Linked DNA regions of Metabacillus sp. KUDC1714. The protein of the gene in region 2 interacts with the protein of the main gene of each other region in a pairwise test. Links are inferred from orthologs where the notes say so. Each region holds a gene or a part of one and is shown on either strand. Other genes may lie near its edges.

Region 1 (3,050 bases), 3.0 Mb from region 2 along the record:
GAGTAACTTTCGAGAGATCTTTTTTAGTTCCTTTTCTTCAATATCTGGTGAATTGATGGATTTCTCTAATTGAATAATTTTAGCGGGAAGGTTTTCTTTGCGGATTACTTTGTGGTGAATAATTTGGTCGTCTGGAGAAGAGCGAATTACTGTGGATGGGTTGCTTATGACAACAATTGAGGTGATTTTCATTTCTTTTAAATTATTATTTACTAGCCATTCTTTTAATTGTGATTCTTGCCGTTCCAATTGTATTAGCGGATATTGATATGCCTTTTCCGTTTGGTCTTTTGTTTGAATCAGTTGTTTAAATATCGGATCGAAGTAAATAGTTCCTGATATATTTTTCACCTCAATGATTATTGCAATTTTCCGAGTTAAGATAAGGGTATCAATTTGGAAGTAATGATTTTTACCTTTTAGCCTTATGTCATGAAAAATATAGTAGTCTTTTTCTTCAAGGAAGCTTAAATAATAGTCAATAGCTTCTTCACCTCTGTAGCCAGCCATTCTTTTTTTCAAATCTTCAATAATAATTGGGATTTTTGGATGTTTTAGAGGAAGTCTTAGAAGTAATGCTTCTAATTTTTCAATCGTAAGGGGGAATTCGCGGTGTTTTAAGATCATTTTCTCACTCCATATAATATTTTGCTTAAAACCTTCGCCAATTCTAGTGGAAATCCTGCTTCTATTTTTCTTCATTAATAATTTATCTACGATTTTGATGAGTTTATCTTCGATTTTTCAAATTTATCTTCGATTCTCGCAATTTATCAACGATTAGACATAGACCGTCAAAATTCGCCAAAACCCCCGAACAGAATATTAAAAAAGGAACTGCCTCAGCAGTCCCTTTCCCAAAAATTATTTCTTTAAGTTATAGAATGTTTTGATTCCATCATATCTTGCTGCATCTACAAGTTGATCTTCGATACGTAGAAGTTGGTTGTATTTCGCAACACGGTCTGTACGTGATGGAGCACCAGTTTTGATTTGGCCAGCGTTAGTTGCTACAGCGATGTCAGCAATTGTCGTATCTTCTGTTTCACCAGAACGATGAGAAATTACTGCAGTGTAACCAGCGCGTTTCGCCATTTCGATTGCTTCAAATGTTTCAGTTAATGTACCAATTTGGTTCACTTTGATTAAGATTGAGTTACCAATTCCTTTTTCGATACCTTCAGCAAGCTTCTTCGTGTTTGTAACGAATAAATCATCACCAACAAGTTGAACTTTACCGCCAAGACGCTCAGTTAATAATTTATGACCTTCCCAGTCATTTTCATCTAAACCATCTTCGATTGAAATGATTGGGTATTTAGAAGACATTTCTTCATACCAGTCAACCATTTCAGCAGATGTTTTGACAACACCTTCACCTGAAAGATGGTATTTACCGTCTTCTTTGTTGTAGAACTCAGAAGAAGCAGCATCCATAGCAAGCATAACTTGCTCACCTGGTTTGTAACCAGCTTTTTCGATTGCTTCGATGATTGTTTGAAGAGCTTCTTCGTTTGAACCTAAGTTTGGAGCGAATCCACCTTCATCACCTACAGCAGTGTTAAGACCTTTACCATGAAGAACTGATTTTAAGCTATGGAAGATTTCTGCTCCCATGCGTAGAGCTTCACGGAAGTTTTCAGCACCTACAGGCATAACCATGAATTCTTGAATGTCAACATTGTTATCAGCGTGCTCACCACCGTTAACGATGTTCATCATTGGTACTGGTAATGTTTTCGCGCTGAATCCACCAAGGTATTGGTATAAAGGTACTTGTAAGAAATCTGCAGCAGCACGAGCAGCAGCCATAGAAACACCAAGGATTGCGTTCGCACCTAATTTACCTTTGTTTTCTGTACCATCAAGCTCGATTAAAGCTTGGTCAATTGCAACTTGTTCAGTTACTTCGAAACCAAGTAATTCTGGAGCGATTAATTCATTTACGTTTTTAACAGCTGTTAGAACACCTTTTCCTAAATAGCGCTCTTTGTCACCATCACGAAGCTCAACTGCTTCGTATTCACCTGTTGAAGCACCACTTGGTACCATTGCGCGTCCGAACGCACCTGATTCTGTGTGTACTTCTACTTCAATTGTTGGATTTCCGCGTGAGTCTAATACTTCGCGTGCATATACGTCTACAATGTATGGCATTTAATTTCTCTCCTTTATTTTTGGATTAATGTTTTTCCTGTCATTTCTTTAGGTAATTCGACATTTAATAGATCAAGCATTGTTGGTGCTAAATCGCCAAGAATTCCACCTTCACGAAGTGTAGCACCCTCTTCAGTCACAATGACTGGAACCGGATTTGTCGTATGAGCTGTCATTGGCTCACCTTCTAATGTTACAACTTCATCAGAGTTACCATGGTCAGCTGTAATGATTGCTTTTCCACCTTTAGCGATGATTGCATCAACTATTTTTCCAAGACACTCATCAACTGTTTCAATTGCTTTAATTGTTGGCTCTAGCATTCCAGAATGTCCTACCATATCTGGATTTGCAAAGTTTAAAAGGATTGCATCAAATTTATCAGCTTCAATTTCGGCAAGTAACGCGTCCGTTACTTCATATGCACTCATTTCTGGCTGAAGATCATAAGTTGCAACCTTTGGTGAAGCAATTAAAATACGCTCTTCACCTGGAAACTTCTCTTCACGACCACCACTCATAAAGAAGGTTACGTGTGGATATTTTTCAGTTTCTGCAATACGAAGTTGTGTTAAATTATTTTGTGCTAACACTTCTCCAATTGTATTATCTAAGTTTGTTGGTTTAAAAGCAACATATCCATCAACTGTTTCACTAAAATGTGTTAAACAAACAAAGTGTAAGTTCTTAGGATGTTTTTCTCCACGATCAAATGAACGGAAATCTTCATTTGTAAACGTGTTTGAAATTTGTATTGCACGGTCTGGACGGAAATTATAGAAAATTACCGCATCGTTATCACTTAGAGTTGCAACAGGTGAACCGTCTTCCTTCGTCATAACAGATGGAAGTACGAATTCATCGAAAATACCATTGTTATAAGAATCATCGAT
Region 2 (2,941 bases):
AAAACACATAAGCTAAGAAAAAAGCACCGAAAATAACGGTGCTTTTTTCTTAATCTTTTTTAAACGAACCGAGCATTGCTCGAACAATTCCTCCTAAAAACTTTGGTAGCTTAATCGTATAAAATCTCATTGTTTCCCTCCTCAACCAAATCATTAAACATGCTTGTTTAAAGGTACTATTAGCGTCAAAGTTTCATAAAAATCAAATCAGTTCTTTAGCATTATATTCAGTCTGTGGAAAAAAATGACGCGAGACCTTATCTCTTTGAATCCACAAGGCTTAATCTCGACTTCTTATCATTAATATTATGCCGTCATGAAAAGAAAAAGTACCTTGTTCATGAATGAGTTCATTACTAATACATAATGTCGATCCAATGCTGATATGACAATTATTTAATGGATATTTAAATCCTTCTAGCGTAATACCCTTCACTTCATGACTAATCGGAATAAACGATATATATTTCCACTCCTTGTGTTTCTTTATTGTATATGTTCCTGGAGTGAAGAGCGTGATATGATTTTGACGATCGATTATTTCAATTTTTGAATCATACTTTATTGTTTTAAAAAGGAGTTGAATATTACCAAGCATATGGTCGATTCTTCCGCCAGTTGCTCCAAAAATTTGTATGAGTTCATGTGATTGTTGAACTGCCCATTCTAATGCAAGCTCAGTATCTGTTTTATCCTTTTCAGCAGAAAAGATAGACAAATTAGTGAAAGCCTTTGTCAACTCATTCCTCTCTTTATTTGTAATGGAGTCAAAATCTCCAAAAGCAAAGGTTAGGGGCAATCCTGACTCTTGTATGTATAACGTCCCTCTATCAATTCCAACCCATATAACACCCTCGTGATGATAATCTGTTAATACAGGGAGATTTTCTTTTGGTCCTCCTGCAACAAGTGCGATTGTTTTCATATTAACTCCTTATGTATCAAAATTTTATTAAATTTTTCACTTTATCCTCACTAATGGATAGCGTGACTTACCATGCTAAAAATGCTAAGTCCAAAGGCTTCACCTGAACTTTTTCTTCCTAACCATCGTTTGTTAAGCACAACTTCTTGGCTCTGCTCATCTGATTAATCTTATACCGAAGTTTAGTACTTAAGATATAAAAAAAGTCTGACACAGGGAATGCGTCAGAACTCTTTATTGATTTAAATTGAATCTTAGATGAGTTTTTCAGATTTATGAATGAATGGCCTGTTTTAAGGCTTGAATTGCTTGATGGCGATCAGGCTTATTATAAATAGCCGAACCTGCAACAAGTACAGTTGCTCCGGCTTCAACACAAAGTTTGGCCGTTTCTTCATTAATTCCGCCATCCACTTCAATTTCGATCGGAAGCTGTTTTTCTTTAATAATTGTAGCAAGCTGTTTAATTTTTGGTAAGACTTGTGGAATAAAAGCTTGTCCCCCAAAACCAGGATTTACTGTCATTAATAAAACCATATCAATATCCTCTAGAACATGCTGTATTGACTCGATAGGTGTATGTGGGTTTAACACTACACCTGCCTTAATACCCTCAGACTTGATTAATTGAAGGGTTCTATGTAGATGTTTACATGCTTCAACATGTACAGTAATGATATCCGCACCTGCACGCACAAACTCATGTATATAACTGTCTGGTTGTTCAATCATGAGGTGTACGTCTAAAGGAAGCTTTGTAACAGGTCGAATTGCTTCCACAATTAAAGGCCCAATCGTAATATTTGGTACAAAGTGTCCATCCATAACATCTACATGAATATAGTCGGCACCACCATTTTCTACATCTTTAATCTCCAAACCCAATTTCGCGAAATTTGCCGATAGGATTGATGGGGCAATTTTTATCATACTAATACCTCGGCTTTCTATCTTTTATTTCTTCAACAAAGGTTAAATAATGTTCATATCGATATTGCGGTATTTCTCCATTATCTACCGCTTCTTTGATCGCACATTTTGGCTCTTTCACATGTGTGCAACCACGAAATTTACAATTCCCACTTCTTTCTTTCATTTCCGGAAAACAGTAGGTTAAATCTTCAACCTCAATACCTGTAAAATCTAATGAACTAAAACCTGGTGTATCTGCAACAAAGCCAGACCCTGCTGCAATTAATTCTACATGTCTTGTCGTATGCTTACCTCTCCCTAAATGTGTTGAAATATCATCTGTCTTTAGATCAAGATCTGGTCTTAAAACATTTAATAACGATGATTTTCCTACTCCAGATTGTCCAGCAAAAACTGAAATTTTATTATCTAGAATCGGTTGTAGGTCATGTTCTACACTAGATTCAACAGTAGAAGTTAATAGCACTTTGTACCCTGCATTTTGATAATCTTTAGCATACGAAAGCACTTTTTCTTTTATATCCTCAGATGGAATTAAATCTGCCTTACTAATAACCAGAATTGGTTCAATATCATTAGCTTCAATCAGTACAAGGAAGCGATCAAGCAGCGCTGGACTAAAATCAGGTTCAACTGCTGAAAAAACAAGAATCGCTTGGTCGACATTACAAATAGGTGGTCTGACAAGTTCATTTTTACGGCCAAATATTTCAAGTATATAACCCTCTTGATCATTATCTGCCTGGTATTCAACTTCATCTCCTACAAGTGGGGTGATCTTATTTTTCCGAAAAATACCTCTACCTCTACATTGAATCATTCTTTCGCCGTCTTGCACATAGTAAAAACCACTAAGAGCTTTCACAATTTTCCCTTGTGGCATGAATAACCTCCTAGAACAATATTGTTGTTTCTCTAAATATGTTATTGATTTATTAAAGCTCATTACAAGAATTCATAGTAAAAGTTTGTGATTAATATTCTTGTGATATTCCATAATAAAAAACTATATTCTGCTTTTATTCCTCTGGATATGGAATTGTTTCAGAGGCGACAACTTTATTATCGATCGTAATTTGGTAA
Region 3 (3,027 bases), 550 kb from region 2 along the record:
TCAAGTGTTTCCTCAATATCAATTTCCAAGCAATCCAGACCTTCGTTCACCATAATTCCTGTTGTCGTATGTGCTGTGATCACCGCGACCAATCCGTTTTGAATCCCAGATTCAGCAACAAATTCTCGAACCGTTTCCGTAATTTTAATTAACTGAAACTCTGACTGAGTAAGTAAAACGATATTTGTCAATTTCACCATCTGATCATCTATCCTTTCAGCCCTAAGAATTTTTCAGCGTTAGTGCCTAAGATTTTATCCAATGTTGACCTTCTCATAGGTAAGCTCTCAAGTGCTGGCTTTAAGCGATTCGCTCGGAATCTTGGTGTATTCGAACCGAACATGACCTGATCCTTAAGATTTCGATCAATCCATAAAGGTCCCATATTTTTCGTGAAAATCTGTTCATAAAAATCCTTCGCCGTATCCATATACAGCATGGACGTATCCGTATATACATTAGGATATTTCAGCATTAACATGATCGTTTCATTGATCCAAGGCCAACCAAAATGGGCTAAGCAAATTCTTAATTCCGGATGATGCAAGGCAACTTCCTCGAAATGTATTGGCTGTGAATACTTTGCTAACGCATTCGGCTCCCAGCTCATCCCAGCATGAAACATAATCGGCTTATTGTACTCTACACATTTCTCATAAATTGGTTTTAATCGTTCATCATTCGGATAAAACGCCTGTTTAGACGGGTGCAGCTTTAACCCCATTAACCCAAGATCCTTAAATGCATAATCTAGGACATCAAGTGCATCTGGGCGATGTGGATCAACACTAGCAAACCCGATAAATCGATCAGGAACCATGTCCACAAGCTTCTTTATCTCCTCATTTGAAACAACATGACCACCAGCAATTGTTGAAATATCCTCAGGCAGCAAAACGGATTTATCAATCCCTCCATAATCCATCCCCACTAAAATTTGCTCGATTGACTGTGGAGACTGCTTAAAAATCCCAAACTGCTCCTTCCGAAATGCGAGAGTTTCCTCGTCATCACAGATTCCCTCGAAAAAAATGGGATGTGTATGTACATCTATGACCATATGAATTCCACCTTTCAATCTATTAAGCTAACTCCAACAATCATTGCAACTTGATTATCCTAATATGGCTCAAACTTAGCGATAACTCCAGCTGCTGTTTTTGCACCATTTTTCAAACAGTCTTGCACACTAAAACCATTGACCACTCCAAACATGAATCCTGCGATAAATGAATCCCCGGCGCCAACCGTGTTGACAACATCCACCTCGATTGCTGCTTCCTTATAAAAAGTTGTTCCATCATAGGAAAGACTTCCATTTTCACCGATGGTAACGGTTACAATTTTAGGACCGTGACTTTTGGCTTTTTTCATAAATTCCTCGATGTATTCATCATGCTGATCATAGGAGAAAAATGCATAGTTTACATGAGGTAGAATCGTTTTGATTTCTGGTTTATGATGATAGGTAGAGAAGTCAAATATTACTTTGCTGCCATTGCTTCTGATTGTAGGAAGCAAATCGATGACCTTTCCGAATAGATCTGTATGAACATAATCAAACTCTTTGAGAAATTCGATATCATCACTTGTAAGGGAAAAATCTTTCATGACTCCTTCAAGAAGTTCGCCATGCACACGGTCATTTCCGTTTAGCTGCATCTTAATAACAGCTGTATTCCCTGCTTCTTCACGTAGATGTGATAGTTCAATTCCCTCTTTTTTTAATGTATCGATCATTAATTGACCGTACTCATCATCCCCGACAACGCTAACGACAGAGGTTTGAAGTCCAAAACGACTCATATGAATGACAAAATCGATACCATTACCGGTAGGGTATAATCTTTGTAAATTTTCATAAATATCAACACAATTAAAACCAACTGCGGCAATCTTCATCTGACTCCCCCTTGTTCAGATTCTTAAAAATTGAATAGGAAAGATCTATTTCTAGTATTCAACTGATCTATTATATAATCACCCCATCTTTCCTTTTTAGCTTTTAGTATAATTGTATATAATGTAATATAACCTATTATGATGTTACATCAATTGCTGGATTTGGTCAATATTCAATACATTGTTTTTCTATTAGTTTTTGTCGTCATTTTTTTTAAGAGGCTAGGGATTTTTGTCGAGGTTTGGGTGTTGTTGCTGGATTATAAGTGAGATTGTGGTCGTTTAGTATAAGACAGGGAGAAAGTAAAGATAGTGTATATGGGAAAGAGTATGACTCAATCGGGGCGTGATTAGTAACTGATCACTTTTATTCTTGGAATGTATGCCTTTTTTGGGATAGGATTTCTTAACGTAAAAGATCCATTGTTGTATAAGTTCAATTTTGAAACGATAAATATCAAAATGACCAACTGTCATTGAAATAAAGTCACGATGTTTATAATAGCGATGAGATGTTTTGAACAAAGTTGTGATGTTTTACCCCTTTGTTATTTTTAGCCAAAGGGGTGTTTTTATGTCTAAAAGAATAAGAACATCTGAGATTGAAAAATGGTTTATAGAATCCCGCGGTACAGGAATAGGTACATACTATCAGACTTGGTTAAAGATTAAAGACTTATCCTAATTAGTTCGGCCAACGAGACTAAAAGGCAAAAAGACGAGCAGAGAGCATGAGTTTTTATCAAGTTGGGAACGAAGCTATTTTTTGTGACTGAATTTTCAGTATCGGTAGTGGATATTCGTGAGTTGCCAAAAGAAGGTACGATACTAGCGAGATATACATTACGTGAAAACTCGTCTGGTCAACAAAAGGGGCAAAAACATATCTCTAAAAGGACGCAAGAAACTCGGATAATTTTTTTCAAAGTAATGGTACCACTGATTCGTTTATAACTAAGCATTTAGACAGCTTAAAAGACAATTTACTGTGTAATTAACTTCGCTCGGACTCATCTCGAAGGGCTCGACGGCGTTCGTGCAGCACCAGCAGGATAATCATCCCCATTATCACACCTAAGACGATGCCGGCCTCTGTGGTTAACAACCATGCCAATGGGTATTCTG

The links.
Region 1: the proteins of rpe (region 2) and eno interact in binary tests that used the Escherichia coli proteins (3 or more experiments, as listed by UniProt). The link is inferred for Metabacillus sp. KUDC1714 from one-to-one orthologs.
Region 3: the proteins of rpe (region 2) and frlD interact in binary tests that used the Escherichia coli proteins (3 or more experiments, as listed by UniProt). The link is inferred for Metabacillus sp. KUDC1714 from one-to-one orthologs.

The regions. Positions count from the first base shown.
Region 1 is NZ_CP055263.1:1,211,822-1,214,871, forward strand. The notes cover bases 12-2,984. They hold eno (phosphopyruvate hydratase), read right to left. Parts: upstream 2,158-2,984; coding sequence 865-2,157; downstream 12-864. Other genes in these bases: HUW50_RS05890 (nuclease-related domain-containing protein), read right to left, coding at 12-627; gpmI (2,3-bisphosphoglycerate-independent phosphoglycerate mutase), read right to left, coding at 2,172-2,984. In the rest of the region: more of HUW50_RS05890, read right to left, coding at 1-11; more of gpmI, read right to left, coding at 2,985-3,050. UniProt on the Escherichia coli protein: Catalyzes the reversible conversion of 2-phosphoglycerate (2-PG) into phosphoenolpyruvate (PEP). It is essential for the degradation of carbohydrates via glycolysis.
Region 2 is NZ_CP055263.1:4,259,564-4,262,504, reverse strand. Bases 28-2,891 are described here. They hold rpe (ribulose-phosphate 3-epimerase), read right to left. Parts: upstream 1,856-2,891; coding sequence 1,199-1,855; downstream 28-1,198. Other genes in these bases: pknB (Stk1 family PASTA domain-containing Ser/Thr kinase), read right to left, coding at 2,878-2,891; rsgA (ribosome small subunit-dependent GTPase A), read right to left, coding at 1,857-2,741; HUW50_RS19585 (thiamine diphosphokinase), read right to left, coding at 281-925; spoVM (stage V sporulation protein SpoVM), read right to left, coding at 50-130. Also shown: more of pknB, read right to left, coding at 2,892-2,941. UniProt on the Escherichia coli protein: Catalyzes the reversible epimerization of D-ribulose 5-phosphate to D-xylulose 5-phosphate.
Region 3 is NZ_CP055263.1:4,811,189-4,814,215, forward strand. Bases 12-2,961 are described here. They hold frlD (fructoselysine 6-kinase), read right to left. Parts: upstream 1,903-2,961; coding sequence 1,120-1,902; downstream 12-1,119. Other genes in these bases: HUW50_RS22150 (secondary thiamine-phosphate synthase enzyme YjbQ), read right to left, coding at 12-200; HUW50_RS22155 (amidohydrolase family protein), read right to left, coding at 209-1,060; HUW50_RS22170 (hypothetical protein), read right to left, coding at 2,897-2,961. In the rest of the region: more of HUW50_RS22150, read right to left, coding at 1-11; more of HUW50_RS22170, read right to left, coding at 2,962-3,027. UniProt on the Escherichia coli protein: Catalyzes the ATP-dependent phosphorylation of fructoselysine to fructoselysine 6-phosphate. Functions in a fructoselysine degradation pathway that allows E.coli to grow on fructoselysine or psicoselysine.